Cohnella herbarum: one gene and its partner. The protein of the gene in region 2 interacts with the protein of the main gene of each other region in a pairwise test. Links are inferred from orthologs where the notes say so. Each region holds a gene or a part of one and is shown on either strand. Other genes may lie near its edges. The genes, in order: rplL and nikR.

The links.
Region 1: the proteins of nikR (region 2) and rplL interact in binary tests that used the Escherichia coli proteins (3 or more experiments, as listed by UniProt). The link is inferred for Cohnella herbarum from one-to-one orthologs.

What each region holds. Positions count from the first base shown.
Region 1 is NZ_CP051680.1:4,513,139-4,528,603, forward strand. What follows is about bases 1-2,890. They hold rplL (50S ribosomal protein L7/L12), read right to left. Parts: upstream 1,682-2,890; coding sequence 1,319-1,681; downstream 1-1,318. Other genes in these bases: rpoB (DNA-directed RNA polymerase subunit beta), read right to left, coding at 1-321; HH215_RS19250 (class I SAM-dependent methyltransferase), read right to left, coding at 576-1,181; rplJ (50S ribosomal protein L10), read right to left, coding at 1,740-2,240; rplA (50S ribosomal protein L1), read right to left, coding at 2,554-2,890. In the rest of the region: more of rplA, read right to left, coding at 2,891-3,249; rplK (50S ribosomal protein L11), read right to left, coding at 3,374-3,799; transcription termination/antitermination protein NusG, read right to left, coding at 3,888-4,421; preprotein translocase subunit SecE, read right to left, coding at 4,447-4,656; rpmG (50S ribosomal protein L33), read right to left, coding at 4,675-4,824; RNA polymerase sporulation sigma factor SigH, read right to left, coding at 5,267-5,917; HH215_RS19295 (NYN domain-containing protein), read right to left, coding at 6,083-6,616; 23S rRNA (guanosine(2251)-2'-O)-methyltransferase RlmB, read right to left, coding at 6,624-7,418; HH215_RS19305 (Mini-ribonuclease 3), read right to left, coding at 7,647-8,084; cysS (cysteine--tRNA ligase), read right to left, coding at 8,081-9,493; cysE (serine O-acetyltransferase), read right to left, coding at 9,500-10,231; gltX (glutamate--tRNA ligase), read right to left, coding at 10,866-12,338; ispF (2-C-methyl-D-erythritol 2,4-cyclodiphosphate synthase), read right to left, coding at 12,419-12,895; ispD (2-C-methyl-D-erythritol 4-phosphate cytidylyltransferase), read right to left, coding at 12,892-13,590; HH215_RS19335 (PIN/TRAM domain-containing protein), read right to left, coding at 13,693-14,778; and more genes. UniProt on the Escherichia coli protein: The binding site for several of the GTPase factors involved in protein synthesis (IF-2, EF-Tu, EF-G and RF3). Is thus essential for accurate translation.
Region 2 is NZ_CP051680.1:1,682,683-1,697,989, forward strand. What follows is about bases 4,067-6,798. They hold nikR (nickel-responsive transcriptional regulator NikR), read right to left. Parts: upstream 5,793-6,798; coding sequence 5,340-5,792; downstream 4,067-5,339. Other genes in these bases: HH215_RS07400 (ABC transporter substrate-binding protein), read right to left, coding at 4,067-5,167; HH215_RS07410 (DUF11 domain-containing protein), read left to right, coding at 6,064-6,798. Also shown: HH215_RS07375 (ArsR/SmtB family transcription factor), read right to left, coding at 1-26; HH215_RS07380 (ABC transporter ATP-binding protein), read right to left, coding at 153-749; HH215_RS07385 (ABC transporter ATP-binding protein), read right to left, coding at 739-1,662; HH215_RS07390 (ABC transporter permease), read right to left, coding at 1,697-2,560; HH215_RS07395 (ABC transporter permease), read right to left, coding at 2,560-3,549; more of HH215_RS07400, read right to left, coding at 3,569-4,066; more of HH215_RS07410, read left to right, coding at 6,799-9,846; HH215_RS07415 (YnfA family protein), read left to right, coding at 10,213-10,539; asd (aspartate-semialdehyde dehydrogenase), read right to left, coding at 11,281-12,366; HH215_RS07430 (DinB family protein), read right to left, coding at 12,878-13,381; HH215_RS07435 (DUF1801 domain-containing protein), read right to left, coding at 13,439-13,780; HH215_RS07440 (YciI family protein), read right to left, coding at 13,777-14,232; HH215_RS07445 (RNA polymerase sigma factor), read right to left, coding at 14,245-15,307. UniProt on the Escherichia coli protein: Transcriptional repressor of the nikABCDE operon. Is active in the presence of excessive concentrations of intracellular nickel.

The DNA of each region.
Region 1 (15,465 bases), 2.8 Mb from region 2 along the record:
TTCTTTAACCTCGCCGGTTTCCTTATTAAGCAACCGAACTTTAACACGAAGCGGAGCCGCATAGGTTACGTCGCGTTCTTTCGATTCGTCAACGGAATACTTCGGTTCGCCCAAGCTGTAGTCGATAAACTCCAACACGAGATTACCGGTGAAATCCGAAATTGGCGAAATATCCTGGAAAATCTCACGCAAACCCTCGTCCAAAAACTTCTGGTACGATTGCTGCTGGATTTCGATCAGGTTCGGAACGTCCAACACTTCATTAATGCGGGCGTAGCTGCGCCGTGAACGGCGGCCATACTGAACAAGATGTCCTGCCAACTTAACCTCACCCCTTAAGTCTGCTTCAACACATAAATAAAGAAAAGCCCTTATGCGCCGGTTGGCGGCACAATGGCAACTCATACTGCCTTTACCCCAAAACAAACCCATTATACGTCGAGCAACGTGAATTTATTCCTGGGAAAGGATCAGAGTTTACAGGTCTATTGTGTTGAAGACAATTAGCCCATCCTAATACTGACATTTCTTAATAATACCACAGCGAAAATGTCAAGTCAAATATTTTTCATTTTTTACTTGCGCATACAGCGATATAGCCTGAAGCCCTTATCCTTGCCGACTTCCGCGACTTCATCCTCGCCGTAAATTTCTTCAAGCTTAGCCCTTGCGGAAGGAGCTCCCTGTTTGTTCTGGATGACGACCCATATCGTTCCGCCTGGATTGAGATGATTCCAAGATTCAACGAACAGTTGATGCACGACGGCTTTCCCCGCCCGAATTGGCGGATTAGACAAAATCACGTCGAACGTCTCGCCATTAACCGCCGAGAACAAATCGCTCTGAGCGAAGGAAACGTTATGTATCCCGTTCGCTTGCGCGTTCAGTTCAGCCAGTTCAACGGCACGTTCGTTAATATCGATCATCTTGACATGTCCTTGCGGCGCAAGGCGGGCGGCAATCAACCCGATCGGACCATACCCGCAGCCGATATCCAACACTTGGGCATCGCGCGGAATTTCCATGCTCTCGATAAGCACCCGACTGCCATAATCCACCCCGTCCCGCGAAAACACGCCAGCATCCGACGTTAACCGAAGGTTAAAGCCTCGCAACTCCGACTCGAAAGCCTTTCGGTTGCTTGCGGACTGAGGTTTATTCGAGTAGTAATGATCGTTCACTTGGATCCTCCATCATTACGGCATAGAACTTCTCGATGCTAATAAGCCGACTTTGAGCTTCCTCATTAAGCATGATCAAATTTCGACATGAACAAACCCCTCGAAGAAAATCTTCAAGGGGTTTGATGATCTGCTTCTTACTTAACTTCTACTTTAGCGCCAGCTTCTTCAAGCTTGCCTTTAACAGCGTCAGCTTCTTCTTTGGCTACTTTTTCTTTGATAGCTTTTGGAGCGTTGTCTACGAGATCTTTTGCTTCTTTCAAGCCAAGGCCCGTGATTTCGCGAACGGCTTTGATAACGTTGATTTTCGAAGCGCCAGCTTCAACAAGAATAACGTCGAACTCGGATTGCTCTTCAACTTCAGCAACCGCAACCGCGCCGCCAGCAGCAACCGGAGCTGCAGCAGTAACACCGAATTCTTCTTCGATTGCTTTAACCAGGTCGTTCAATTCAAGAACAGTCATCGCTTTGATGGCTTCTAAGATTTGCTCTTTGCTCATTTGAATATCCTCCATTATTTGAGATCATATGATCTTCTTATTTTGATAGATTCTAACCTTATGCGCTTGCTTCGTTCTTCTCCGAAACCGCTTTGACGGCGAGTGCGAAGTTGCGAACCGGTGCTTGGAGAACGCTAAGCAACATGGACAGCAAACCTTCGCGGGAAGGAAGATCCGCAAGTGCCTTCACTTGAGCCGCATCGTAGAAACGTCCGTCTACGATACCGCCTTTGATTTTCAATGCGTCGTTCTTCTTCGCGAAATCGCTCAGAATTTTAGCTGGAGCTACCGCATCGGTACCGAACGCAACAGCAGTCGGTCCTGTAAGAACGGCATCAAGTTCGCTAAGCTCAGCGCTTGCAGCGGCACGGCTTACCAAAGAGTTTTTCAACACTTGGAATTCAACGCCGGCCTCACGCAATTGCTTACGAAGCAAAGTGACTTGAGCTACGTTAAGTCCGCGGTAATCCGCTACTACCGTGCTCGTGCTCTCGCGCAGTTTCGTTGCGATCGAATCCACTTCTTGCTGTTTCGCTTGAATGATTTTTGCATTTGCCATTGTGTACACCTCCTAAGTCTTGGCATTACCGTATTATCGTCTTCCAACGAGTCAGAGGCATAAGAAATGCCCCCGCAGACTTCGCGGAGGCATGACGTGATCTCGCTCTTATGATCAAAATGCGACGCACTTTGCATAAAAGAAAAACTCTATCCACACACCTCGGTAGGAAATTAAGCTCACGCGAAAGTTCATTCGCGCTGCACCTACGGTCTACGGTATCCATATTCGATTATCAACTTGACCAGCTTACCATGGAAGGCAAGCCATTGTCAAAGTCAGTTCTTACCGTTTTTCGGCTTCCCGCAGTTGACTACAGTCGGTATCCCGCTGCGTTAACGCGCGCGCCTGGTCCCATCGTCGAGGAAATCGAGACGTTCTTCAGGTATACGCCTTTGGAAGACGCCGGTTTAGCGCGGTTCAGCGCGTCCATCAGTGCTTTCAAGTTTTCGTCGAGCTTCGCGGAGTCGAACGATACTTTACCGATCGGAGCGTGAATTTGTCCGGCTTTGTCCAGACGGTATTCGATTTTACCGGCTTTGATCTCGGCGATGGCTTTTGCAACGTCGTTCGTTACAGTGCCCGCTTTAGGGTTAGGCATCAAACCTTTACCCCCGAGAATACGGCCCAATTTACCTACTTCGCTCATCATGTCCGGAGTAGCGACGCAGACGTCGAACTCGAACCATCCTTGTTGGATTTTAGCGATGAGGTCAGCATCGCCTACGTAATCCGCGCCGGCTGCTTCAGCTTCTTTCAGCTTGTCACCTTTTGCGAATACGAGGACGCGTTGCGTTTTGCCGGTGCCGTGAGGCAGAACGACTACGCCGCGCACTGCTTGATCTTGTTTTCTCGGATCAACGCCGAGACGGACAGCCGCTTCGACGGTTTCGTCGAATTTGGCCGTTGCCGCTTTCTTCACGAGCTCGATTGCTTCCAACGATTCGTAGGTTGCATCGCGGTCGATCAGCTTAGCGGACGCTACATATTTCTTACCTTGTTTAGCCAAGTTGTTTTCCTCCTTTTGTGGTTTTAACGGTTTGTTTCAATCCGCCCTCCCGAGTCGGGAACGGCAAGATTTCTCCTCCCACTTACGCGTCCATGCGGACGCGTGGAACCGCTAGATCAAGCGATTAGTCTTCGATAACGACGCCCATGCTGCGGGCTGTTCCTTCGACCATACGCATAGCCGCTTCAACGGATGCCGCGTTCAGATCTTGCATTTTTTGCTCTGCAATATCGCGAACTTTAGCACGTTTAACAGTAGCTACTTTTTTCTTGTTCGGCTCGCCGGAACCTTTTTGGATTCCTGCAGCTACGCGGAGCAATACCGCTGCCGGTGGCGTTTTTGTTTCGAACGTAAAGGAGCGATCCTCGAATACGGAAATGACGACCGGAATAACCAAGCCGGCTTGATCCGCGGTGCGAGCATTGAACTCTTTACAGAATTGCATGATGTTAACGCCAGCTTGACCTAGTGCAGGACCGATTGGCGGCGCAGGGTTAGCTTTACCCGCGTTAACTTGCAACTTTACCAATTTGATGACTTTTTTTGCCATTGTTGCACACCTCCCTGACCCGTAATGCGGTTTAACGGGACTCTCGTCCCTCCCGCTCGTTCAAGAAACCCAAAATACACGAAATTTCTTATATTTTTTCCACTTGAGTGAAATCCAACTCAACCGGGGTTTCCCTGCCAAACATGTTGACATGTACCTTAAGCTTGCTCTTGTCGACGAGAATTTCTTCTACGGAACCGACGAAGTTAGCGAAAGGACCGACTTTGACCCGTACGTTTTCCTTGAGTTCGAAATCGATGACCGGCTTAGGCTCTTCCATTCCCATATGTTTTAGAATTCCTTCTACTTCATCGGGAAGCAATGCCGTCGGCTTCGATCCGGACCCCGTGGAGCCTACAAACCCGGTAACGCCCGGAGTATTGCGAACCACGTACCAAGAATCGTCCGTTTGGATCATCTCGACAAGAACGTATCCCGGATATACTTTACGCATAACCGTCTTTTTCTTACCGTCCTTGTTGACGATCTCTTCTTCCATAGGAACAAGCACCCGGAAGATTTTGTCTTGCATACCCATAGATTCCACGCGTTTTTCCAGGTTAGCCTTGACCTTGTTCTCATAACCCGAATACGTGTGCACTACGTACCATCTTTTCTCCATGGAAAAGCCACCTTTGGTTCCTGCGTCAGATGATGAGATCGACGAGGGATGAAATACCGATGTCCAAAGCCCAGAAGTAGATCGTTACCAACAGCACAGTCACTATTACGATGATCGTGTAGCTGACGAGTTCTTTCCGGTTGGGCCAACGGACTTTCTTCAATTCGTTCCAGCTGTCAGCAAAAAACGAAAAAAAGGACCCAAAGTTTTGTTTCATCTTGGCCAGGAAAGTCACGTTCATACCTCCTAGGAGTTAACGCGTTTCGCGATGAGGATGATGTTCATTGCAAAATTTGCAGAACTTCTTCAACTCGATGCGATCGGCGTGTGTCCGTTTGTTCTTGCTTGACGTGTAATTCCGTTGCTTGCAATTCGTACAAGCTAGTGTGATGATCACGCGCATCCCTTCCACCTCCCGGGATCATAACTTCATAAAAATACAACCATTCAGCGGAAACCCCAACTTGGCGAACCAAGGCCGAGTTCGGAACCGGAATTGATGACGAGTCATCAAGACAACAATTCCTGGTGTTTCGCCGATGATTCAGAGCCAGCGCATAAGAAACCACGTTAAGGTTACTAAAATAATTTATCACAGGGGGTAATCGATGTCAACGAAAAGTCGCCAGGCCCCCTCTGGTACTATTCTTCCATTTCTGCGCAAGGTTTAATCAGTACCGTTGCATTTAATCTCTTTTACTGGTTTATTAGCCTTTATAGAGACGCCAAGACTACCTCCCGCCATGCGGCAACGAAACCGGACAACCCTTATGAACGTAAATAAAAGCAGCTCCATTAAGGCTGCTCTTGTGGTCGAATTGATGGGTTATGAAATCCGATAATTGCTAGGTTCCCAGGTCGCGCACTTCCAAATAACGCTCCAGCTTTCGTTTCACCCGTTGCAAGGCATTATCGATCGACTTTACGTGACGGTCCAAGTCGACCGCGATCTCTTGATAAGACCGACCATCCAGATACAGCATCAGAACTTTGCGCTCCAAGTCGCTTAGAATCTCGGACATCTTATCTTCGAGTCCGTAAAATTCCTCTTGGTTAATGATCATTTCCTCGGGATCGCAAACTCTCGAACCGCAGATAACATCGAGGAGCGTCCTATCGGAATCCTCGTCGTAAATAGGTTTATCCAAGGAGACGTACGAATTAAGGGGGATATGTTTCTGACGGGTGGCGGTTTTGATCGCGGTGATGATCTGGCGGGTGATGCACAACTCGGCGAAAGCTTTGAACGAAGCCAACTTGTCGCCTTTGAAGTCGCGAATCGCTTTATAGAGGCCGATCATCCCTTCTTGTACGATATCTTCCCGCTCCGCGCCTATTAGAAAGTAAGAGCGCGCCTTAGCACGCACGAAATTCCGATATTTGTGAATGAGGTACTCCAACGCTTCGCTGTCGCCCAGTCGCACGAATTCCACGATGTCCTCGTCGGCCTTGAAGTCGTACTCTCGTGTTGCCAGCCTCTCCAAGTCGACGCTCATGAACATTCCTCCGGTCTGCATTGGCGTACTGGAACTTCTTACTGGAACCTCTGACTCTACCAAACTATTAACAATATACTTGAAAAAGTGCATAGCGTCAATGGATTGGCCGTTTATCGCCGTTCGGCGACCGTGGTAAATTTGTAAATAAAAGTAATGACTCTGCTAACTATCGCCTAAGCCGCGTCTCATTCGTTCCAATCTGCGTTGGATGTTTTCGGGCAGTACGCCGTCCAACGGATTTTTCTTAATCTGGGAATCCTTCCGAATGGCGGCTTGTATTTCGGTCCTGCTCTGCCGCACTTCCAGTCTCAGCTCGCGCGCCGAAACCCGCAAAGCACCCAAACCGAAAGCCACGTGCTGCTCGACTTGATCGGATGTCGCGACATAGATATTACGCCGAACGGACGTCCATTCCCCTACCAAACGCTCGATGCATTCGTCGGCCGTTTCCCTTTCACGCGTATACACGACCCGCATTTTCTTGCGATGACGGTATTCCGCTCCGGCGCCCGGCACGCGGAACGCATCGAAGACGACGATCACGACGAGTCCCGCATAGCTCTGGTAATCCGACAGCATCTCCAAGAGTTGGTCGCGCGCGTCTTCCAGCTTCTCGTTCTTAAGAACGGCCAGCTCAGGCCAAGCGCCGATCATGTTGTAGCCATCCACGAGGAGGATGTCCTCGCGTTGGAACATGCGTTTCTCAGGCATGATCGGATGCCGGACTGGACGGGGTAACGCCTCTCTTCTTCTGAGCTTCCGCGCGCTGTCTCACGACTTCGTACAGGATGACTCCCGCGGCGACCGACGCGTTCAATGAATTAATTTGACCGGCCATCGGAAGCGAAAGGATGAAATCGCATCTTTCCTTGACGAGTCGGGATAATCCCTGACCCTCGTTGCCGATCACGATCGCGAGCGGTCCGGTCAGGTTCGTCTCGTAGAAGCCCTCCGAGGCGCCGACATCCGCTCCCGCGATCCACAAACCGGCTTCTTTCAGCTTCTCCATCGTTTGTACTAAGTTAGCCACGCGCGCAACGGGAACGTATTCTACGGCGCCCGCCGAAGTTTTGGCCACCACCGCGGTTAATCCCGCGCTCCGGCGCTTCGGCACGATAACGCCATGCACTCCCGTGCAGTCGGCTGTCCGCAATACAGAGCCGAGATTGTGCGGATCTTCCACTTCGTCGAGCAACACGATCAGTGGCGCTTCCCCGCGTTCCTTGGCGCGAGCCAATAACTCGTCCACTTCCGCGTAAGCGACCGCGGCCGCTTGGGCGACGACTCCTTGATGCTGCATATCCGGCACTAATCGATCGAGCTTGCTCTTGTCTACTTGCTGAACGACGATGCCGCGCGCTTTGGCTTCCTCCATGATCGGCTGGATGAGGTGCCGTTGGGCTTGGTTGGACATGAAGATCTTATTGATCGACCGCCCCGCCTTCATCGCCTCCAACACGGGATGCTTGCCAGCTAAATATTCGTCGTCACCCTTCAAGGCGCTTTCCTCGACCCACTGCTCATTATCCTGTGTCGATTCCTTATTCGCCGGCGCTGCGGCATAACGCTTATCCTTCTCCTTGCGTCCGCCGCCGGCGGAATTCCATCCGCCCTTGCGCTCGCCTTGACCGGACGGCCTTGCGCCGCCGCCTGCTTGACGGTTCCCCGAAGCTTTCGGATATTGATTGCTCATTGTCATCTTCCTTTATCGTTTATTGCGTACCGTCTATAGCGATTGAGATTCGAACGCTAATTCCACGAGCTGTTCCAGGCGATCCTTCGCCCCATGATAGTACAGATGCCCGACAAGACACTCCAATGCGGTTGCATGGCGATAATCCGCGGGATCCGCGTTCTTCGGCGGCTGTCCGGATTTCGTATTGCGGCCTCTGCGGACGATGTCCGCCTCCTCTTCCGTAAGCAACGGCATCCATCTTTGCAATAGCTTGGCTTGCGCTGCCGCGGATACGTATGTCGTTGCCGCGCGGTGAAGTTCATGAGGCTTACGGCTAGAGCAAGCAATGAGTTTCTGTCTGATATAGATCTCGAATACGGCATCTCCGATGTAGGCCAGCACTACGGGCGAGAGCAAGTGCGGCGGCACGTCGGCAGGGACCACCGGCGCAATGACGGGAGCTAAAGGCCGACTTACCCGCTCCGTCATTTGCGCCGCCAACGAATGCCTTGCGGCGTATCTTCCAGTAGAATTCCCCGCTCCGCCAATAAATCGCGGATCTCGTCCGCGCGGGCGAAATTACGGTTCGCCCGAGCCGTCGTCCGCTCGGCGATTAAGGCGTCGACCTCTTCGTCCAGTAAGCCCGCTTCCTCGCTCTCCGGCAACAAACCGAGAATGCCGTTCATCTCGCCGATTTGCGACAAAATAAATAGCAAATCCGTTTCGCTTACGACTTCCCTTTGCAAATACGCGTTGACTTCGGATACGAGGCCGAACCATGCCGTGATCGCGTCCGGCGTGCTGAAGTCGTCCTGCATGCGGGAATGAAACTCTTCGTTAAGCTGCTTCAACCGAGCTATTAAGATTTCGTCGCTTGCCAAGGAAAGATTGCCTTTGGCGACGGAAGAGAGTCTATGCTTCGCGTTATCCCGGCAATTGGTCAAGCGTTCGATGCTGTTGGCCGCTTGGCGAATCGTCTCGTCGCTGAAGTTAAGCGGACTGCGGTAATGGGTCGCCAACATCAAATATCGAATCGCGTATTTGCTCGTCATCTTGAGAAGTTGTCTAACGTTGATTCCATTGCCGAGAGATTTGGACATTTTCTCGTTATTGATGTTCACGAAGCCATTATGCATCCAGTACTTGGACAACGGCTGTCCGGTCAAAGATTCGGATTGGGCGATTTCGCACTCATGGTGGGGGAATTGCAGATCATGCCCGCCCCCGTGAATGTCCAGCGTATCCCCCGCGTATTTGCGCACCATCGCGGAGCACTCGATGTGCCAGCCCGGACGGCCTTCGCCCCATGGACTCGGCCAGTGGATCTCCCCTGGTTTCGCGGCTTTCCACAGCACGAAATCCTGAGGGTTTTCCTTCCTTTCGTCCACGTCGATCCGGATTCCGTATTGTAGTTCGTCGAGATTTTTATGGGATAGCTTGCCGTAATCCGGAAAAGAGCTCGTGCGGAAGTACACGTCCCCGGCGCTCTCGTAAGCGGCCCCTTGATCGACTAAACCTTGGATGAAATCCACGATTTCGACGATCGTTTCCGTTACCCGCGGCGCAACGGTAGGCGGAATCGCGCCTAACGCCTCCCTGTCCTCCTTGAATGCCGCAATGAATTTCTCGGCCAATTCGGGTACCGTGATTCCCAGTTCGGCGGCTTTCCGGATCATTTTGTCGTCGACGTCCGTGTAATTCACGATGTAGTTGACTTCCAAGCCGATCGCTTCCAGATACCGGCGTACGACATCGAAGAAAATGACCGGACGCGCGTTGCCGATATGGATGTAGTCGTATACGGTCGGCCCGCATACGTACATGTTCACTTTCCCAGGCTCGCGCGGGACGAACGTTTGAGGTTCCCTTGTCATGCTATCGTATATTTTGAGGTTCACGTTGCTTTAGCTCCTTTTATGATCGAATGCCGATACGTTTACGGGCTCTTTGGTTTCCGCCGATTCCTCGGATTCGATAGGTTTAATGTTCCCTTTTGCGCTCTCGGCTTTCAGACGTTCGACTTCCGACTTCAGCTCATTGATTTCTTTCTGCATGAACCGGAAGGTTTCGATGAGCGGGTCGGGGAGGTTCGTATGATCCAGGCGATCGCCGATTTTCTTCCCGTCTCGTTTCACGATTCTGCCGGGGATGCCGACGACCGTGCTATGGGGCGGGACTTCGCGAAGAACGACGGAATTCGCCCCGATATTAGAGTGATCTCCGACCGTGAACGATCCAAGCACTTTCGCGCCGGAAGCGATAACGACCCGGTTGCCGATCGTAGGGTGTCGTTTGCCTTTTTCTTTCCCCGTTCCTCCCAGCGTAACCCCTTGGTAAATGACGACCTCGTCACCGATCTCGCACGTTTCTCCTATGACCACTCCCATGCCGTGGTCTATAAACAGTTTACTGCCGATCCGTGCTCCGGGGTGAATTTCGATTCCCGTAAAAAATCGGCTGATCTGCGAGATCATGCGGGCAACGGAATACCACCGACGGCGGAAAAAGAAATGCGCGAAGCGATGAGCCCAAATCGCGTGTAACCCCGCATAAGTAAAAACCACCTCAAACCAGCTTCGGGCCGCAGGATCATTTTCGAATACCGCATCGATATCCGATTTGACAGTCCGCCACATCCCCATTTCCGTTCCCCCCTCGTGCTTCTGTCTATAATATTGATGCATTGCGACTCCGCCCGGCCAAGCGCGACGCATGTAAATCTGCTTCGGCACCTAGCTAAGATCTTGTTGCGCTCGTTCTGCCCAATTTCTCGAAATAACTGGATATGTACAGTTATTTCCGCCGAGAACATCGCAATTAGGTTAAATAAATGGATTTCTACAGTTATTCTGCAGGTTCCAAGGAGGCAGCCCTGCCGCGCGGCCCGCGGAAATAAAAAAAGCCCCTGCAGCTTATCGCTGCAGAGACGTCATGACGTGGTCCCACTCTGCTTGAGCTTGACTCCCGAAAGAACCCCGCTCCTCATTGGATCGATAACGAGATCCCCCCGGCACCGCTCACCCGGTTCAAGCCAAGGAGTATGCGATAAGATCATCGCAGTACTGTCGGTTGTCCGATCAGCGGCACAGCTCCCAGGCGCATTTCGGTTTCGCGCGAATGGGCGGCTCCCAGCCTAGACCGCCTTCTCTGGACATTCGTCTAACAAAACGTACTTTCCTGTTCGTCGCACATTTTCGATATGCTCCAAGTATATCCCAACCCTACGCGGGTGACAAGAGACATTGCCCTGCCCTTGCGCAGCGCCTAGGTTTATCCCCGGGTGGCCAGCTGATGCCGGAGACGCTTAAGCACTTGATCGCGTCCTAGAAGCCAGATGGTGCCGTTCAAGTCCGGTCCGTGCGTCTGTCCGGTAAGCGCTACGCGAATCGGCATGAACAACCCTTTGCCTTTAACGCCGGTAGCCGTCTGAACGCCTTTGATCAAGCTCTTCATGTTCTCGATCGTGAAGCCCGCTTCGCCCGCTTCTTCCAATCCCGCGAGGAAAGAAGCCAATACGGCCGGAACCGTCTCTTCAGCCAACACGGCCGTCGCCTCGTCGTTGAACTCAAGCGACTCTTGGAAAAAGAGATCCGACAACGACACGATCTCCGCGCCGAAACGCAGATGGTCGCGGAACAAAGTCACCAACGCGGTTGCCCACTCCAGCTCTTGCGCGTTCGGCTCCGCCGGAAGACGGCCCGACGACTTCAAGTGGGGCAGGCATAGCTCGATGACGCGTTCCGGTTCGGCTTGCTTCAGATAATGCTGGTTTAGCCAGCTAAGCTTCGCGGTATCGAACACCGCCGGACTTTTGGATAACCGGCTCGCGTTGAAGATTTCGATCAGTTGCTCGCGACCGTATACTTCCTCTTCGCCTTCCGGAGACCAGCCGAGCAGCGTAATGAAGTTAAACAACGCCTCGGGCAAATAACCGAGTTCGTCGTACTGTTGGATGAATTGCACGATGGACTCGTCGCGTTTGGACAGCTTCTTGCGTTGATCGTTCACGATCAGCGTCATATGTCCGAATTCGGGCGGAGCCCAATCGAACGCTTCATAGATCATGAGCTGTCGCGGCGTGTTCGTGATATGGTCTTCCCCGCGCAGCACGTGGGAAATCTCCATCAGATGGTCATCGACGGCTACGGCATAGTTATACGTAGGTATCCCGTCTTTCTTCACGATAACGAAATCTCCGAAATCGTCGGAGCGGAAAGAGATTTCGCCCTTCACCGTATCGTTAAACGTGTATACGCGATCCGCGGGAACGGTAAAACGAACGCTCGGAACCCGGCCTTCCGCCGCGAGTTTTGCCCGTTCCTCCGCGTTAAGATGACGGCATTTACCGGAATATTTCGGAGTTTCGCCGCGTGCGGATTGCTCCTCGCGTTCCCGCTCCAGCTCCTCCTCGTTGCAATAACAAGGATAAGCAAGCTGACGATCCAGCAATTGCTGCGTGTGCGAGCTATAGATATCCAATCGTTCAGTTTGTCGATAAGGGCCGTACTCCCCAGGGCGGTCTACGCTTTCGTCCCAGTCGACGCCAAGCCATTTCAGATAAGTGAGCTGGCTCTCTTCTCCCCCGGCTACATTGCGTTTAACGTCCGTGTCTTCGATCCGAATGATAAAGTCGCCGCCGTGGTGGCGTGCGAATAAATAGTTGAAAATAGCGGTTCGTGCGTTGCCGATATGCAGATGGCCCGTAGGGCTTGGCGCATAACGTACGCGGACTTTCGTCGACATATTTCTTCCTCCTTAGTAACTCAGCAACTCTGCAACTCTGTAACTCTGTAGCTCTGTAGCTCTGTAGCTATTACCGCGTCTTAACCGCGAACCAATAGAACGACCGCCTGCGAAGCGATACCTTCTCCGCGTCCTGGGAATCCCAGACGCTCGGTCGTGGTCGCCTTGACGTTAACCTGGGACTCCTCGCACTCCAGCACCCGCGCGATGACCGAAACCATCGCAGGGATGTAAGGCGCCATTTTAGGCGCTTGGGCGATGATCGTCGCATCCGCGTTGCCTATCTTGTAGCCGCGTTCCTTAGCTAGCCCCCACACGCGCTCCAGCAGCACCACGCTGTCGGCATCCTTGAATGCCGGATCGGTATCGGGAAAGTGCTTGCCGATATCTCCGAGAGCGAGTGCGCCGAGAATCGCATCGCTGATCGTATGTAACAGCACATCCGCGTCGGAATGCCCCAATAGCCCTTTCTCGTAAGGGATGGTAACGCCTCCGATAATGCAAGGCCGTCCCTCCACCAGTTGATGTACGTCGAATCCTTGTCCTACTCTAATCAATTCGGTTCCCCCTTCTCTTTACGTCTTGCCAACAGCAACTCCGCGATCGGCAGATCCTCGGGCGTCGTAATCTTCAAGTTCGCGTAATCCCCTTCGACAATCGCGACCTTGCGTCCCAGCCGTTCAAGAAGCATGGCGTCGTCCGTTGCTATCGCCCCCTCCTCTTGCGCTTGCCGGTGCGCCTGCATCAGCTCCGTACGCAAAAAAGCCTGAGGAGTTTGCACGCTCCACAGCGTTCTCCGTTCCGGCGTCGCAACGATAAATCCGTTGCCGTCCGAAACCTTGATCGTATCTTTAACCGGAACGGCGATCGCGGATGAGCCATGCTCTTCCGCCGCCCTGCAGCAAGCTTCGATCTGCGCCGAGGTAATCAGCGGTCTTGCCGCGTCATGCACGAGCACGCCTTCCGTATCCAATGCGGTTAACCCGGCATATACGCTATCCTGCCGCTCGGCCCCGCCAGGTATAATGAGCTTTACCTTGCCGAATCCTTCGTTCCCGATAATCTCGGCCGCTTTCTTCTGCTCGCCGGACGTAACGACCAAGACGATCGACTTCACGGAATCGCTTCGTTCGAAAGCCTCGAGCGTATGTGCCAGCACCGCGCGTCCCGCCAGCTTCAGGTAGGGCTTGTTATCCGCGGCTCCCATGCGAGTGCCGCGCCCCGCCGCTACCACGACAGCTCCCCATTCCATTGAACGTATTCCCCTTATGAGCGCAACGTAGGTTGGCATGATTACAAACGAAAGACGGGACACTAGAGCGCGTCCCGCCCGTAATTCTATTATCATACCTTGTTAGAGCGCTTTTTCCAATAGCTTCGGCTTGGCGAAGATCATCCGGCCCGCGGACGTCTGAAGGACGCTCGTGACGAGTACTTCCATCGTCGTTCCGATGAATTCCCTTCCGCCTTCGACCACGATCATCGTACCGTCGTCCAGATAAGCCACGCCTTGGCCGTGCTCCTTGCCGTCCTTGATCACCTGCACGACGATTTCTTCGCCCGGAAGAACGACCGGCTTCACCGCGTTGGCCAAGTCATTGATATTAAGTACGGATACGCCTTGCAGCTCGCACACCTTGTTCAGGTTGAAATCGTTCGTGACCACTTTGCCCTGCATCGCCTTGGCGAGCTTAACGAGCTTGCTGTCGACTTCCCCGGGTTCTTCGTTCGCATCTTCGTATATAAGTACCCTGACGTCTAATTCCTTCTGAATTTTATTAAGGATATCCAATCCCCTCCGTCCCCGATTGCGCTTAAGCAAGTCGGAAGAATCCGCGATATGCTGAAGCTCCTCCAGTACGAATTCAGGTATGACCAACGTCCCTTCGATAAAACCCGTCTTGCAAATGTCCGCGATCCGACCGTCGATGATCACGCTCGTATCCAGTATTTTATGTTCCTCGAATCTAGGCCCGTCTTTACGAGGCGCCTCCGACGTCGGACGCGTACGGATCCAATCGCCGAATTCGTCCTTCTTCTGCGTACCGATCCGCAGTCCCGCATATCCGAGCGCAAGCGCCGTTCCCGCCGCCAATACTTGTCCCACATACGGAATATCCGTCACATAAGGATACAGAAATGAAGAAAGTGCGAGTCCGAAAGTGAGGCCGACTACGCCGGACAATAACTCCGACATGGGATAACTGGATAACTTATCGATTCCCCGTTGCAAAGAACGGGATAACGGAGCAGCGATAGAGGTCGCAAGCAAAAATCCGGCAAAACCTCCTACCACCATGCTGAAGGTTCCTCCCGCGCCGGTTGTCGCTCCAAGCATCGCTCCCATCCATGGCGACTCCGAAGACGATTGCCAATTCGTCATTTGTTGACCTAACAATGCGCCTATGAGTAGACCGATGGTTTGGATTATTCTTTTCATAATCATAAAATCACTCCCTTTCTTGAAATGAGTCGGAAATATCTTTACTAGTATGTTCCATTTTTTCGAATGCAAACCTCATTCCCGCCCGCTTCTTAAAGTTTCTTCAGATTACTAAGTTCTTTTGAAATATCGCAGCCCTTGATCTATAATGAGAAGGAAAAGTAAATTAAAGGTAACCGAGGTGGAACGGATGAGCGCACCTACGCTCCAGGAATTCCAGAGTCAGGTGTCGGAATTGTTACTCCGTCATCGCAGTCTGCTCGATGTCGTCACGAAGTACAGTCAATCCAATGCATCCGTCAACCGCGCCGTATCCAAATCGATAACCGAGTGCGGGTGTATCGCCTTAAACGCCAGAAACCAAGGATTTTCCGAGGAGATGCCGCTCGATCAGGCGCATCGCCAATCCAAGTCCCACATGGAAGGCGCTTTATGCGAGCAATGCCGCGAAGTCATTCGCAACGAAATGGGTAAAAATCTTTTCTACATGTCCGCCATGTGCAATTTGCTAGAGATCAGCCTGGAAGAAGTCGTCGCCAAGGAAGCTGATAAATGCTCTACGTTGGGCTGGTTTAACTTAACTTAATAACGCAAGTTCACGACAAAGAAGCAGCCCCGCCGATCGGAAGGCTGCTTCTTTGCTGTGCTATGGGGCAAACTTACTTCTCCCGCTTAACGATGATC
Region 2 (15,307 bases):
TTTTGTTGCAATAGGGTTATGTTCATATCCATAATATACACCTAAGTGTATATACATGTCAACGTATATAAAATTTTTATTTTAGATTGCAAAAATAAAAGGAAATGCGCCGTGGCATTCCCTTTTACATGCAACATATTAAAAATGAGCGTTTACCAGAAGGATATCCGCCTATCGCAAATTCGTTCGACTAATTGCTGGTCATGGCTGATTACAAGAAGTCCAAGGTTTCGAGCTTTGGCCGCTTCGAGCACGGCATGCCAGATTTGCGCTTGCGTGATCGCATCGAGCATCGTGGTCATCTCGTCGGCAATGAGGAAACGAGCGTTCCCGCCCAAAGCCCTCGCGATGCATATTCGCTGCAACTCTCCGCCGGATAATTCACTAGGCGTTCGCTGCAACCAGCTTTCCTGAATACCCAACGCATCCATGAATGCCGGATCGGGTATTCCTCCCTCATCTAAAACACGGCTCATACGCCACCGCGGGTTGACCGCTCGTTCCGGATGCTGAAACACCAATTGAACCGGATGATAGCCACTTCTCGGCAAAGCCTGTCCATTCAGGGCAATCACACCTTCCACAGGCAATTGATGCCCTGCAAGGACTTGCCCTAACGTCGTTTTGCCGCATCCGCTTGGTCCGACAAGACCTACGATCTCGCCGGAATGAACGGTCACATCCAGATTCCGGAACAACCAATCGTTCCCGTCGTATCGGAAGCCGAGATTCTTCCCCTCAAGAAGCATGGATACACCTCGCCGACCCGCCTCGAACTTCGCGCATCTCCGGTCGCGACTCCGTACAAGCGTCCGTAACCCGAGCGCAACGCGGGGCGAACAGACAACCCGAAGGCAAATGATCGGGTCTAGGCTGAGCGCCCGGAATCGGAACGAATGCATTTTGCGGCAACGCCTGCCATAATGCTTTGCTGTAGGGATGCCGAAGCCGTTCGCCATCTCCCGCGAAGTCCGCCGCTAGCGCGGTTTCCACTGTCGTTCCTGCATAAAAAACGGCAATGCGGTCTGCAATACGCAGCGCCGCCTCGATATCGTGCGTGATGAACAATACGGCACAGCCGTTATCCGCCAATTCTCTAAACGTGTTAAGAGCTTCCGTTACGTCGTCCGGGTGCATGCCCGGCGTCGGTTCGTCCGCTATGATCAGTCGGGCACCGCTGATCGCGGCCGTGGAAACCAACACTCGACGCGCCATACCGCCCGACAATTGAAACGGAAACATTCGCTCTACGTTGTCGTTAAGCCGATACCGCTTAAAGATAGCTCGCTGCGCGGACGCCCGATCCTCTCCGACGGCAGTCGTCCTTACCTGCGCCCCGACTCTCATAAGCGGATCCAGATAGTTCACCGACTGCGGCACCAGCGCGATTTCTTTACCCCGAAGAGATAACGCTCTATCCTGATCCAATATTCGGCCATCGAAGTGGATCGTCCCGGACATTGTGGCATTATCCGGTAGAATTCCCATAATCGCGTGCGCAAGCAGGCTCTTGCCCGATCCGCTTGAACCGAATACGGCGACGATCTCGCCGGCATTCACAGATAAATGCAAATCGGTGATCGTCTGAACGATTTGTTGCCGTAGGCCACCCGTGTATTGCATAAAAGATACGGAAAGCTTATCGACCTTTAATAGAGCCACCCTGCATCCCCCCGCTTAATCTTTAGGCTTACTATTAATCGTTCGCATGACGCGGATCGATTAATGTCCGCAATCTGTCCCCGAGGCGATCGAACATACGAACCACAACGAGAAGGCCTAACCCCGGAAATACGGCCAGCCACCACATGCCGGTTGATAAATAACGCATCGCTTCCGATAAAATAATGCCGATTGCAGGCTGATGCGGGGACAAGCCAAGTCCTAGAAACGTAATCGAGGCTTCATGCAATATCGCATGAGGAAATAGCAGCAACACCCCGATCAGCAGTTGGGGGACAAGATGCGGCATTAGATGCCTGGTCGCGATCCACCAACTCGATTTTCCAAGTCTCTTCGATACTTTAATGAATTCAGCGGATCGCAATTGCAGCACTTCGGCTCGAATAATTCGCGACAAGCTTGGCCAATGCGTAAGCGCAACGCCAATAATGACGCCTCTAACACCGCCTCCGCTAACGAAGGCAATAAGAATAAGAGTTACGAGATGCGGCACGCTCAGGAACAGATCGATAAGCCAGGAAAAGAAACGATCCGCGGTTTTTCCAAGCAAGGCGGCCGCAAGTCCGACGGCGGTCGCGATGAATGCGCTGCAAACGGCAGCGAGCATTCCCACACCTATGCTAAGCGTAAGACCTTTAACTGTACGAGCGAACATATCTCTGCCGAGCCAATCCGTCCCAAAAAGATGGGATAACGACGGCTGTAAGTTACGATTCCCAAGATTCGTAGTTAACCGGTTATCCCCCATCACCATCGCGCTCGATACAATGAGGATCAAAAATCCCACAATGGCTACTACCGTATACAACGCTCTTTTCCGCCGATTAATCCGAAGAGAAGGTTTCAATTGAACACCCGAATAAACCCCGCGTGCCATTAAACCACCCTACCTTTCCGGACGCGCGGATCAATTGCCCGATAGAGTAGATCGGCGATCGTGTTCCCCGTAAAAACGAATATCGTGCTGAACAAAACAAGCCCCATGAGTAGAGGCACATCCCCTCTCAGACCCGCTTCTACCGTCGCCTGTCCAAGTCCCGGGTAGGAGAACACTTGCTCCGCTAGAACAGCGCCTCCGAATAGCTCGCTGAACGACGCGAACTGTAGCGTGATCGCAGGAAGGGCGATGTTGCGCAAACCATGCCTTCGAATAAGTCCAAACCCTCGCTCGCCTCTCGCTCTCGCGAACAACACGTAATCGCTCGACATGACTTCCAGCAACTTCTGGCGCGTATGCAGAGCTATCGGAGCAATCCCCACAATACTGAGCGTCATGGCAGGCAATAGAATATGCCGTACGCGGTCAACCAAAGTGACTTGATCCGCAAGCACCCCTGCCGGTACGCCCAACCCGACCGGGAACCATCCGAGCCACACCGCGAAAACCATCAACAGCAGCAACCCTAACCAAAACGTCGGAGTAGAAGCCAGCGTATAGCAATACCATTGGATCAACCTGTCTATCCAAGTGTTTTTTTTCATTGCCGCAACTACGCCAGCCGTAAATCCGACCAAGCCGGAAATTAACCAGGCAACGGCCATTAACGCGATAGAGTTTATGAACCTTTCGCTTATCACTTGGTCTACCGGCTCACGGAAGATCATCGAAGTTCCTAAGTCTCCATGCAGAAGCGCATTGACCCATCTCATGAATTGCTCCGGCGGGGATTTGTCCAGTCCCCAGTATTCCGAGATGAACAAGCGTTGCTCAGGTCCTACCCGCATCATGTCCGAACCGATGAAAGCTTGTACCGGATCAATAGGAGAGATGCTGATCAGCGTGAACGAAAGGATGCTGACGGCTGCGAGAAGCGTAGCTAGCCGGATCAGCTTCAAGCCGAAAAACAGGCTTAGATTTCGCAGCATGTCCGCTCCCCCTTGTCGTTTATTCGTCCCATTTCCATTGCTCGATGTTATCCGCGATCGGCCATCCATGGCCGTGCGGTTGGATACGTTGCTTGCCGATGTTCAGCTTATCCTTTACCAAATACAGGTGGTCGATGTTGACGAGCCACGCCCATGGCGCGTCTCCAAGACCGCTCAGCCCCGTCTTGCCGTCCCATTGGGATTTCTTCCAATATCCCATTGCTTCCTCTTCATTAGTTGCGCGCAATGCTTTACTCATCCAGTCGTCAACGACTGGATTGCTATAGTAACCGGCATTGTAGTATTCCATTCCTCGATAGGAGCTGCTATACAGATTGTACATCTCGAGCGGATCATGGCTTCCCCACCCGAATAGAACAGCATCGGCGTGCATTCTTTTCCCGATGTCGTCCCAGCTTTTCCCTTCCACTTTGATACGGATGCCTGCCGGAAGAACCATGTCCGCAGCCGCTAAGGCCAGAGACTGTCTCAACACGTCGCTAGAGGGATAGATCATAGAAAATTCGGCTTTCAAAGCCCCTTTCTCCACGATCCCGTCTCCGTCCGCGTCTTTCCACCCTGCGTCGTTCAATATTTTTTTCGCTTCGTCGATGTCGGCATCCTTCAACACCGTTTGATCGTTCCACCATGGAAGCTCATCGTTAGCCGAGTAAGCCGGGGTGCCATAACCTTCGAGAATTCCTTCTACCAATGCCTTTCGATCGATGGCCGTATTTACGGCTTTACGGATGGCAATATCGGCGGTCACGTCATTCCCGATCGGGTTACCGTCGTCGGTTTGACCGCCTGAAGGTACATATGGAAATTGGATGCCACGGTTGTCTACCGTCTTGATATCTTCAAGCCGCATACCAGGCACAGTCTGCTTACTGTAAGCCGACGGAATATAAGCCACGTCCGCCTTCCCGGCTTTGGCCGCCGCAAAAGCCGCATCCTCGCTTAGAAACAAGAAAGTAAGCTTCCGGAAAAACGGTTTGGCTCCGTAATAGTCGGGATTCGCTTCAACGATGACTTGCTGACCTTTGTCCCATTGCACGAACTTATACGGCCCGGAACCAATCGGATGCTCGGCGTAATTTTCTCCGTATGCATGCTTCGGCACGATCCCGGTAGAAACCAGATGAGTGATGAAGGTGGAATCCGGCTCCTTCAACGTAAAGATAACCGTATCATCCCCGCTCGCTTCCATACTTTGCAAATTCGTCAGATCGATAGCGGAACCGTTGTTTGCCGCCGTATCGAAAGTAAATATAACATCTTCGGCCGTAAGCGGAGTCCCATCGGAAAATTTCACGTTCGGCCTCAGCTTGACCGTCCACTGAGTTCCGTCTTTGTTCACCTCGTATTCGTCCGCCAAGTCGTTTACGATCTTCAATTCGTCATCGCGCTTGAGCAGCGTGCTCTGGAACAACGGTGAACCATAACGGCCCCACCCTGTCGTCGGGTCGAACCCTGATTCCGGCTCGGAGCTTATAGCCAATATTAATTCGTCTTTGTTCGGTTTGTCGCTTTCCCGGTTGTCCGCGGCACACCCCGCGAGCAAGAGGCTACAGAGCATAATGATTAATAAAATGACAATCGATGCTTTTTTCTCCATGGCTTCTCCACCCACTCTCCCTATACTCCCTCATATGTAACACGATTTCTTAACATTGTAACACACTTTTACGTCAGGAAATATACCATAACCCTAACTAGGAAGTTAACTATTTCTGTTTTTACACAAAAAAAACGACCAACCCTATCAGCAGGGGGTCGTTTTTATGCCATTACGGATGAACATGAGCATGAGGTGCCGTGTCCTGTTCATCCGCATAGGTCACGGACAGCTCGGCGTAATTTACGCCTTTTTGGACTTGAATCCGCTGATGAAGCGCACGAAGTCCGGACAGCTTGCCTCGAACGACGATCACTTCCAAGCACTGCGAATGATTCAAATGAACATGCATAGTCGAAATAATATGATGATGAAATTGATGTTGCGCCTCGGTTAAGAAGTTCGGCAGGTCTTGGATATGATGATCGTACACCAACACGATCGTACCGGCGACGATCTCATCCGCGCGAAGCTGCTCTGGATCGAGTATCGCTTTCCTGGCCAAATCCCGAATAGCTTCAGATCGATTCGTATACCCTTGCCCCGCGATGTATCGATCAAACTGCTCGATCAGCGCTTCGGGAAACGAGACTCCGAACCGAATCAATTCTTCCTTTTCAGACATGTTATCACCCAGTCCGCTTTCAATTTCCTAAATTGTATCACAGGCTTTACGCATTGGAAATGAAAGCGAGCCGTAACTCTTCTATTATTCCGACTTATGTTTCGCCTTCACTAGAAACTCGGAATCCTTCGAGATTTTTCGACCGATATATCTAGGCCAAGTTGCCGGATAAGCGCGGAAATGAGCATTCGAAAATGATCCCTTCCAAGCATATATCCCTGCCGAGTCGAATAAATTGGGATGCTAACGTAAATTACGAGGGGGGATCTCATTGCCCTTTGTCAACCGATTTTTCTTGAACGACAACGGTGCTATCACTTACACCGGAAACACACTAGGACTTAGCCGTTCGAATACCGTGGCCGTGCCGGGAACGGTGGATAGCATCGGCGCATTCGTAACGACTGACACCACAATGACCTTCGGAGCTTATCCCGCAGGAACGACAAGTTCCTTCGATCTGAACAGCGCAACCGCCGTACTCCAAATACCGGCGGGAAGTACCGTCTTGTACGCGGAATTAATCTGGGGCGGGACGTACATCAACAACGGGGTGGATAACAGCGCTTTTATTAACGATGACGTGCAATTTACGACGCCAATGGCTACGTTTTCGGTTTCTCCCGATACGGACACCGCATTCCAGGTCCTTCTTTCGAACTCGCCTCCCTTCCCGCCTGCTTTCGCCTACGTACGATCGGCCGATGTAACCTCGCTTGTTCAGGCAGGCGGTGCGGGAAGTTACACGACCGGTAGCGTTGTAGGAACGATCGTCGTCCCCGATCCGACTTCCAATCATGCCGGTTGGACTTTAGCGGTCGTATACCACAATGCCTCCTTACCGCTTCGCAACTTGTCGATCAGGGTCGGGGCGGACGTCATCCAATCTACATCCGGGCCGGTGACCACAGTCGTCAACGGATTCGCTACTCCTTTCGCAGGTGCGTTAAACGGAAGGGCGCTTATTAGCGCTCAAGAAGGGGATGCCAATAAGACTGGCGATCAAGCCTTATTCGGTCCTACGCTTGCAACCTTAACGACGCTGTCCGGACCCAATAACTTTGTAGACAACTTTTTCGCTTCGCAAATTAACCAAGACGACGGAACATTGGATACGTCGGGAACTTTCGGACTCCGTAATCAGATCAATGGAGAACCCGGTACTAATATTATCGGAGGACGCCAGGGCTGGGATATTACGAACGTCGACGTCAGCTCGACTTTGTTGAATGCGCAAACCGATGCGGTATTCCAGCTAGAGACCAACGGGGATGGTTACCTTGTGAACAGTATCGGCTTACAGTTCGATATAGCCACTCCTATTCTAAGCATCGTAAAATCCACTCCCACCATCAGCGCGGTTGTCGGAGATGTCGTTACTTATTCGGTTACGATCAAAAATACGGGAATTGTGGATGCGACGAATGCCGTATTTACGGATAATATCGATCCGGAGGCCACTTTCGTCACCGGCAGCGTTACGGTGAACGGCTCTCCGGTGATGAATGTGGATCCCGCAACGGGTGTGCCGTTAGGAACGGTTTCACCAAATCAGACCATAGTCGTAACTTTTCAATACACGGTGGCAAGCTTACCGAACGACGGCGAGATTACAGACCAGTCATTCGTCGCATTCGACTTCGTCCCGACTCCCGGAAGCCCTGTCATCTCTACGTTCTTGCCATCCAATATCATCAATATACCGATCTTCCAGCCCAACGTAATCGTTCAGAAATCCGGATCGCCCAGCCCGGTTCTGCTTGGTAACGTGGTGACTTATGTCGTCAACGTCATGAATGCAGGCGATTTACCGATTACAGCGGTATTAACAGATCCTTTGCCCCTCGGTTCGAGCTTAGTGGCTAATAGCGTTACGGTAAACGGAGTTAGTATAATAGGCGTCAGTCCTGTCGTAGGCATCCCGCTAGGTACGCTCTCCGTTGGAATGTCATCCGTCGTAACGTTTCAAGTTCATGTCGATGCCGTTCCTCCGGGCGGGAACTTAATTAACCAATCTACGGTCGACTTTACGTTCACTCCTCCCGGTCACCTTCCGATCCAAGGTTCTATGCTCTCTAATCAAGTGATAATACCGGTTCTTAATCCAATTTTTATGCCGATCGTAAACGTCGTAAAATCATCGAACGAGACCGAGGCTATCGTAGGCGAGACGATTACGTACAGGATTACCGTAACGAATAACAGCGTATTGCCGATCCAAAACACGTTATTAACGGATTCGATCGGACCCGGCGCCGCATTCGTTCCCGGCAGCGTTCAGATCAACAACATTCCGGATCTAAATGCTAATCCGGAGACGGGAATCGTGTTGGGCATTTTAGACGTTGGCGTATCCGTCATCGTTACTTTCCAGTATACGATCGTATCGCTCCCCACTCCTCCATTCATCGTGAACACGGCCAATATCGCCTTCAATTTTCAGAATTCGCATTTTAACCAACCCTCTAATCCAGTAACTGTCGAAGTGCTACAGCCGGTTATAACACTTCTTAAACGGGCAGGCTTGGATTCCGTCAGCGTCGGTCAAACTCTCAATTATTCGGTTACCGTTACGAACACCGGAAACATCGCGGCGAATACTACCGTTAGGGATCCATTGAACGCTTACAGCAGCTTCGTCCCAGGTACCGTAAGAATCGATGGCGTGTTGAATTTTACCGATTCTCCCCTGACCGGCATCCCGATCGGTTCCGTCTTACCGGGGCAATCGATCGTCGTCTCATACGACGTCTTAATAACGGCAGTACCTCCGACACAGTTTTATTTGAATCAAGCTAGCGCGACTTTCACTTTCCAATCTCCCGGCGGTCAGATCGGAAACGGCAATACCGTCTCCAACGTGGTGGAAGTTCGCAATGTTTCATTTCATCTCGTAGTCGTCAAATCGGTTTCGAATAGTATGGCTCTAGTCGGAGATCGAGTGACTTATGCTGTATCCGTATCGAATACCGGCAATACGAGTGCCACGGACGCAGTGCTCGTCGATCTTACGAGCCCCGGGACCCAATTTGTCCCCGGCAGCGCGACCGTTAACGGCGCACCCGTGACCGGAGACGTAACGCAAGGCTTGCCGCTAGGCACGATTGCCCCCGGTCAAAGCGTCTTCGTCACGTTCCAAGCAGACATTATATTTATCCCTCAACCAACCGGTAACATCATCGATTCGGCTTTAGTCAGCTTTACCGAGGCTGGCGTGCCGAGTGCCGCGGTTTCCGAGCCGGTGACCGTGAACGTAACACAACCGATCGTATCTGCGCAGAAGTCAGCTAGAGAACCGTTCGTATTCGTGGGAGATCTGGTTCATTATCAGACGAACGTGCAGAATATCGGGAGTTTCAACGCTTTGGCCACATGGTTCGATCTGCTTCCGGAAGGTTCCGTGTTCGTAGCTAACAGCTTAACGTTAAGTGGAATCCCGGATCCTGGCGTTAATATGCTGACGGGCGCCTTATTAGGTACGATTGAAGCGAACAGAAACAACATGATTACATTTTTATTGAGAGTCGTATCCTATCCACCGACAGGCGTCTTATTTAATCAAGGTAGAATCGTTCTTGATTTCGTTTTACCGAACGGTCGACCCTTCCAGGAATTCGTAGAGACGAATCCGGTGACGGTGCCCGTATTGGCTTTGCCGACGCTTGTCAAATCGGCCGGAGTCACCGAAGCGCAAGTCGGAAGCAGCTTTTACTATACGATCATTGCTACGAATCCGAATGTAACGCCGATCGAAAATGTCCAACTAACCGATATACTCCCGTCGGGGCTCTCCTTCATCCCGAATAGCGTTAAAATAAACGGAGCGACGGCAGCTGGGTTTTCTCCTTTAACGGGTATTCCGCTTGGCACTATCCCGCCTAAAGGAACAGCGGAAGTTCGCTTTCAAGTAAACGTCGATTTCGAACCAGAGTTTCAATCAACCGTCAATACCGCTCAGATTACATTCCAATTCGTACTGCCTAACGGGCAAAGATTTCCGCGAACGGTCATTTCCAACCCCGTCATTGTCGCGATCTCCGAAGAAGAAGAATGATAAATGATTGGATCATTCGCTATAAGTGGGATCGTGGCTGGTTACCGCAACGCGCGGCTCCCTAAGCGTGATTCTGCGCATAGTGTAGCGTTGCATGGCGTTGTGACCACCTCGCGCCGCCATTCCCAAGAAATAACCCGGCTGAGCCGGGCTATTTCTCGTTTTGCGGCCTTTCCCCACGCTCTAACCCGGCTCAGCCGGGCTAGGCTAGGCGGATCATCCAACTAAATGTGCTGCAAACCGCTAACAGCGGTCTAATTGGTCCGATTCCGAGGAATGCGTGCTGTAAATTCACTTGCCCCCTATTCAATCACGCACTATAATCAACTGAAAACGTCTAACTTAGTCGGATTGGAGAAATGAAGTTTGTTTTTATCTATTGTTCTATTCGTTATCGCGGGACTGGCCGAAATCGGCGGAGGTTACTTGGTTTGGCTCTGGCTGCGAGAGTCCAAGTCTTACTGGTACGGTATAGTCGGAAGTCTTATTCTGATCGCATACGGGGTTATCCCGACGTTACAGAACTTCCCGTCGTTTGGACGAGTCTATGCAGCTTACGGGGGTATTTTCGTCGTTCTCGCCGTTCTTTGGGGATGGCTCGTCGATAAGAAGGCACCGGATATGTACGACTGGATCGGAGCGTTCGTGTGTATCGTTGGAGTTTCCATCATGTTATGGGCGCCCAGAAGTTGAAGTTAAAAAGAAGAAGCCCTTAACAGGCTCCTTCTTCCGACGGTGGTTGATTGTTGAGTCTCAGACATCACACTTCGCGACAATGGAATCACTTGGGTAAATCCTGTGTTCAGAGATACTCTGCAGCACAACCCCTCGCTTCCTAGGCTAAGTGATTAGATAAGTTCCCCCTGCAGTCCTTGCACCAATTGGCCCAATGGAACCACGCCTCTCTTACACCGTCCTTATTATTTTGCGATAGGAAGCCTAAAATTATTCACGCGGCCTATAGCTTGTCCTTTGATGCCGGTAACCAGCAATTAAAAGTCGTTCCCTCGCCTAGTTGACTCTTTACGCTTATATCGCCGCCCATCAAATGAATGAAACGTTGACTGATCGCAAGCCCTAGTCCCGTTCCCCCGTATTTGCGCGTAGTCGAAGAATCCGCTTGCGTAAAGGGTTGAAAAAGCTTGCCGATTTGATCGGGAGACATGCCGATTCCCGTATCTTCAACGAGGAAACGATATCCCGAACCGTGCGGTTTATCTTCCTTGCTAACTTTGAATAGGATTGATCCCTTATCGGTGAATTTGTTCGCGTTGCTAAGCAAATTGATCAGAATCTGTCTTAGCTTCGTTACGTCGACTGTCTTGACTTCTCCCTTCCATCATCTCCCACATAAAAAAGGACTAACTCCTATCGCATAATCTACGACAAAGTTAGTCCCTTTCTTCAACTTAACAAGACGGTAGAACCTTTTGATTACTTCGGCTGAATATAACCTTCCGCTTTAAGCAATTCGGCGATCAGAACCGCGCCGCCTGCCGCGCCGCGTAACGTATTGTGCGAGAGTCCGACGAATTTATAATCGAACAACGTATCCTCGCGCAATCTTCCCGCCGAAATCCCCATGCCGCGTTCGATATCGCGATCAAGCTGGGTTTGCGGTCTGTTTTCTTCCTCGAAATAAGTGATGAACTGCTTCGGCGCGCTAGGTAAGCCTAACTCCTGCGGACGTCCTTTGTATTGGGACCAACGGGCAAGAATCTCTTCCTTCGATGGTTTGTTCTCGAACGAAGCGAACACGGTAGCCATATGTCCATCGAGCACGGGAACGCGAATGCACTGGGTTGTAATGAGCGGCGCGTTCGCTTTAACGATTTCATCGTTTACGATGCTGCCCCAGATGCGCAACGGCTCCTGCTCGCTCTTCTCTTCTTCCCCGCCGATGTAAGGAATGACGTTATCCAGCATTTCCGGCCAATCGGTAAAGTTCTTGCCCGCTCCGGATATCGCCTGGTACGTAGAAGCAACGATCTTAGTCGGTTTGAATTCAAGCAAAGCGTGAAGCATAGGAACATAGCTTTGAATGGAACAGTTGGGCTTCACGGCGATAAATCCGGTCGAAGTTCCGAGACGTTTTCTCTGAGCCGCAATGACTTCAAGATGGCCGGGGTTGATTTCCGGAATGACCATCGGAACGTCCGGCGTCCAACGGTGAGCCGAATTATTGGAGACGACGGGAGTGCCCGTTCTGGCATACGCCTCCTCCAACGCTTTGATTTCATCCTTCTTCATATCCACCGCGCAAAATATAAAGTCGACTTCGGCGGAAACTTCCTCCACTTTCGAAGCATCCAGAACGATAATATTTTTAACTCCGTCGGGAATCGATCCGGTCAGTTTCCATCTGCCTCGAACCGCTTCTTCATATGTTTTCCCTGCCGAACCGGCGCTGGCCGCGATGGTAGTCACCGTAAACCAAGGATGCTGGTCGAGCAATTGAACGAACCGTTGGCCGACCATGCCCGTTCCTCCGACAATACCGACTTTCAATTTTTGTGTCATTCTCTATTCAAATCCTTCCTATTTGTTTGATCATGGGCAAATAACGAGTCCAAAAAATATGATTTTATCTACCGTATGCGGCAGGCGTTCCCGAGTTCTCTTCGCGACAATAAAAAAAACCCACCCCCAAGACAGATGTCTTAGGGACGAGATTTGAATGCTCGCGGTACCACCCCAGATTCGTTAACATGTCGCCATATTAACCTCTTCAAGTACGGCATTACCAAGTAATGCTTATACTCTAGCCCTGTAACAGGAGCCCCTGTCACGCCATCCCCTTGAGGTTCCGACGCGCTGCTCAGAGTCTTTTTTCAATAATGAACTCTTTACTCCTTTTCAGCTGCCGGAGCTCTCTGCCAAAGACTTCATTTATTTACTCGTCTCTTCGTTGCATTTGTTATTGCGATTATACTATCAAAAAACTTCGCCAAGGTAAACAAAATTTTTCGTGTCCGGTTAGTTATTGAACGTAAAAGTTCTCATCCATGTATGACGAGTACGCCGACATATGCTAGATAGCCGGTGCCGGAGCGCCAAACTCTGCCCACTGCTCTTTCGTCGGGCCGTATAAATCCGGCACTCGGAGTCCGGCTTGACGCATGAGTACCGTCATTTGACCGCGATGGTGAATTTCATGTTTCACGAGAGCGTCCAGCGTCACTCCGTTGGGCCACTGATCGCCGTACATATCGCTCGTTTCTAGCAGATTAGCGTCTGTCCATTGGGATTGAACGGCATCAAGCATGGCTTGCGAAGTCCGCTTATAGACTGCCGCAATTTCCGCTGCGGATGTCGGCACCGCTTCCTCTTCGCCCGGGCCAACGAAAGACAACCCGGTTCTCGATGGCATTTCGTGCAAAGTCTGCGTCAAATGCCACGCAATGCGTCCGAGTGTACGATGGCCGTCCGTTATTTGCCGGCTTAGCGATTCATCCGTTAGCAGCTCCAACGTTCTTAACGTTGCAGCCGTTTCAAACTGCCAAGCTGCGACAAAATCCTCGATATGTTTATACATCCTAACAGCTCCTTAACGTAAATGGAATAACACCAGTATACCATGGTTTGCGCTCAATTAAAGCGAGCTTGAGGATTGGCTCAACCATGACACCAATTGTCCGGATTCAAACGTATCCCCTTTGCGCAATTTCATCGTTTTTCGTTCCGGGGGACCTTCGAACAAGCTATCCGGCACGCTCAGCGCGGCTGCATTAAAGATCGTAAAGCTAACAGCGTCTTTCGAAGTCGAGATGACGGCGGCGTATTTTCCGTTTTTCAAAAAATGGGGTTTCTTATATTGAATACGTTCGTTAACATCAGGTATTGCTTGGAAAACAACGTCGCGTAATTTGGCGGACATTTCCTTCTGCCATGGTTCATTTAACGCATCGATAAAATCGGTAACTTCCTGGTTCATAGTTTGAACTCTCCTTCGGGTATGTTTTGTAACATATTGATTTGATCTTCTAAATCGGCTTCCAGAGCCAAAGCTCTAGGATCGCGTATCGAGTCCGTTTCATCGTTAAGTTTCCGCAGCTCGATTTCGAATGCACCGAATCCTGGCGGTACCGGCATCCTAAGCGCCCAATCCATAGCTTCGGTTTCCGTCCCGACGTCGATCAGTGTATATTCCGCTATAAGCTCTTGATCTATTGCAAAAGGACCGGACTTGATCTCGGGCTCTCCGCCATTCGACGGATAACATATCCGGATCCCGCTGGAGCTTGGCTGACATTGTTCCTCCGCAAGCAATATGCCGGCTTTGGCCAAAACTTTCTTAAACGCTCTTCTGGCATCGTCATATTCCCGGCTGAATTTTACCCCCGCCTCGGAATATCCCGTCGCTTTGACGATCAACATAAATCGCATATCGTTCCCTCCTTAATCCGCTTTCGTTATTTTCGATTCGCATTCCGCGGCCCTGTTCCGTAGTAGCTTCCGCTCGCGATCGTTCTTGGTCATCGAAGCCGCAAGTTCAAATTCCGTACTGGCCTCTTCATACCTTCCAAGCTTCGTCAGAAGATCGCCTCTTACGCTTGGCAGAAGGTGGTATTCCTTAAGGGCCGCTTCGCTTCTAAGCTCATCGACGATTTGGAGTCCGAAGGCCGGACCGAACGCCATGGATAGGGCGACCGCCCGGTTTAATTCGACGATCGGCGATGGCGTTACTCTAGACAACGCTTCATATAGGGCCGAGATGCGTATCCAATCCGTCTCTGCTACAGTCCGAGCCTCGGCATGGCAAGCCGATATCGCCGCTTGCAAGGAATAGGGACCTAGCGGTCGTCCCTGCTTCCGGCTGCGATCCAGCGCCGACAACCCGCGGCGGATCAACAGGCGATCCCACTGAGTACGGTTCTGATCCATCAGAAGTACGGGTTCACCCAACGAGTTTACGCGGGTTTTAAACCGCGAAGATTGAATTTCCATTAAGGCGACCAAACCGTGAACTTCCGGCTCATGCGGAGCAATCTCGGCAAGGACGCGCCCCAACCTCAGCGCCTCCTGACAGAGCAACGGTCGCATCCAATGATCTCCCGAGGTTGCCGAATACCCTTCGTTAAACATCAAATAGATTACCTCGAGGACGGCGGACAAACGACTATGAAGTCGTTCGCCGGTTGGTAATTCAAATGGAACTTTCTCGGCGCTAAGCGTTCTTTTGGCACGGACGATTCGCTGAGCAATCGTCGATTCGGCTACGAGGAATGAACGCGCGATTTCATCCGTCGTAAGTCCGCACAATAAGCGAAGCGTCAACGACACTCTGGCATCTTGCGATAATACCGGATGGCAGGTCATGAAGATCAAACGAAGAAGATCGTCGCCGATCTCTCCGTCCAATACTTGATCTATGTCGTCTTCCGTAAACAAATCCATATTGTGAGCGATCTCTACGTATTTCTGATCGCGCAGCTTAGTCCTGCGCATAAGATCGATGGCG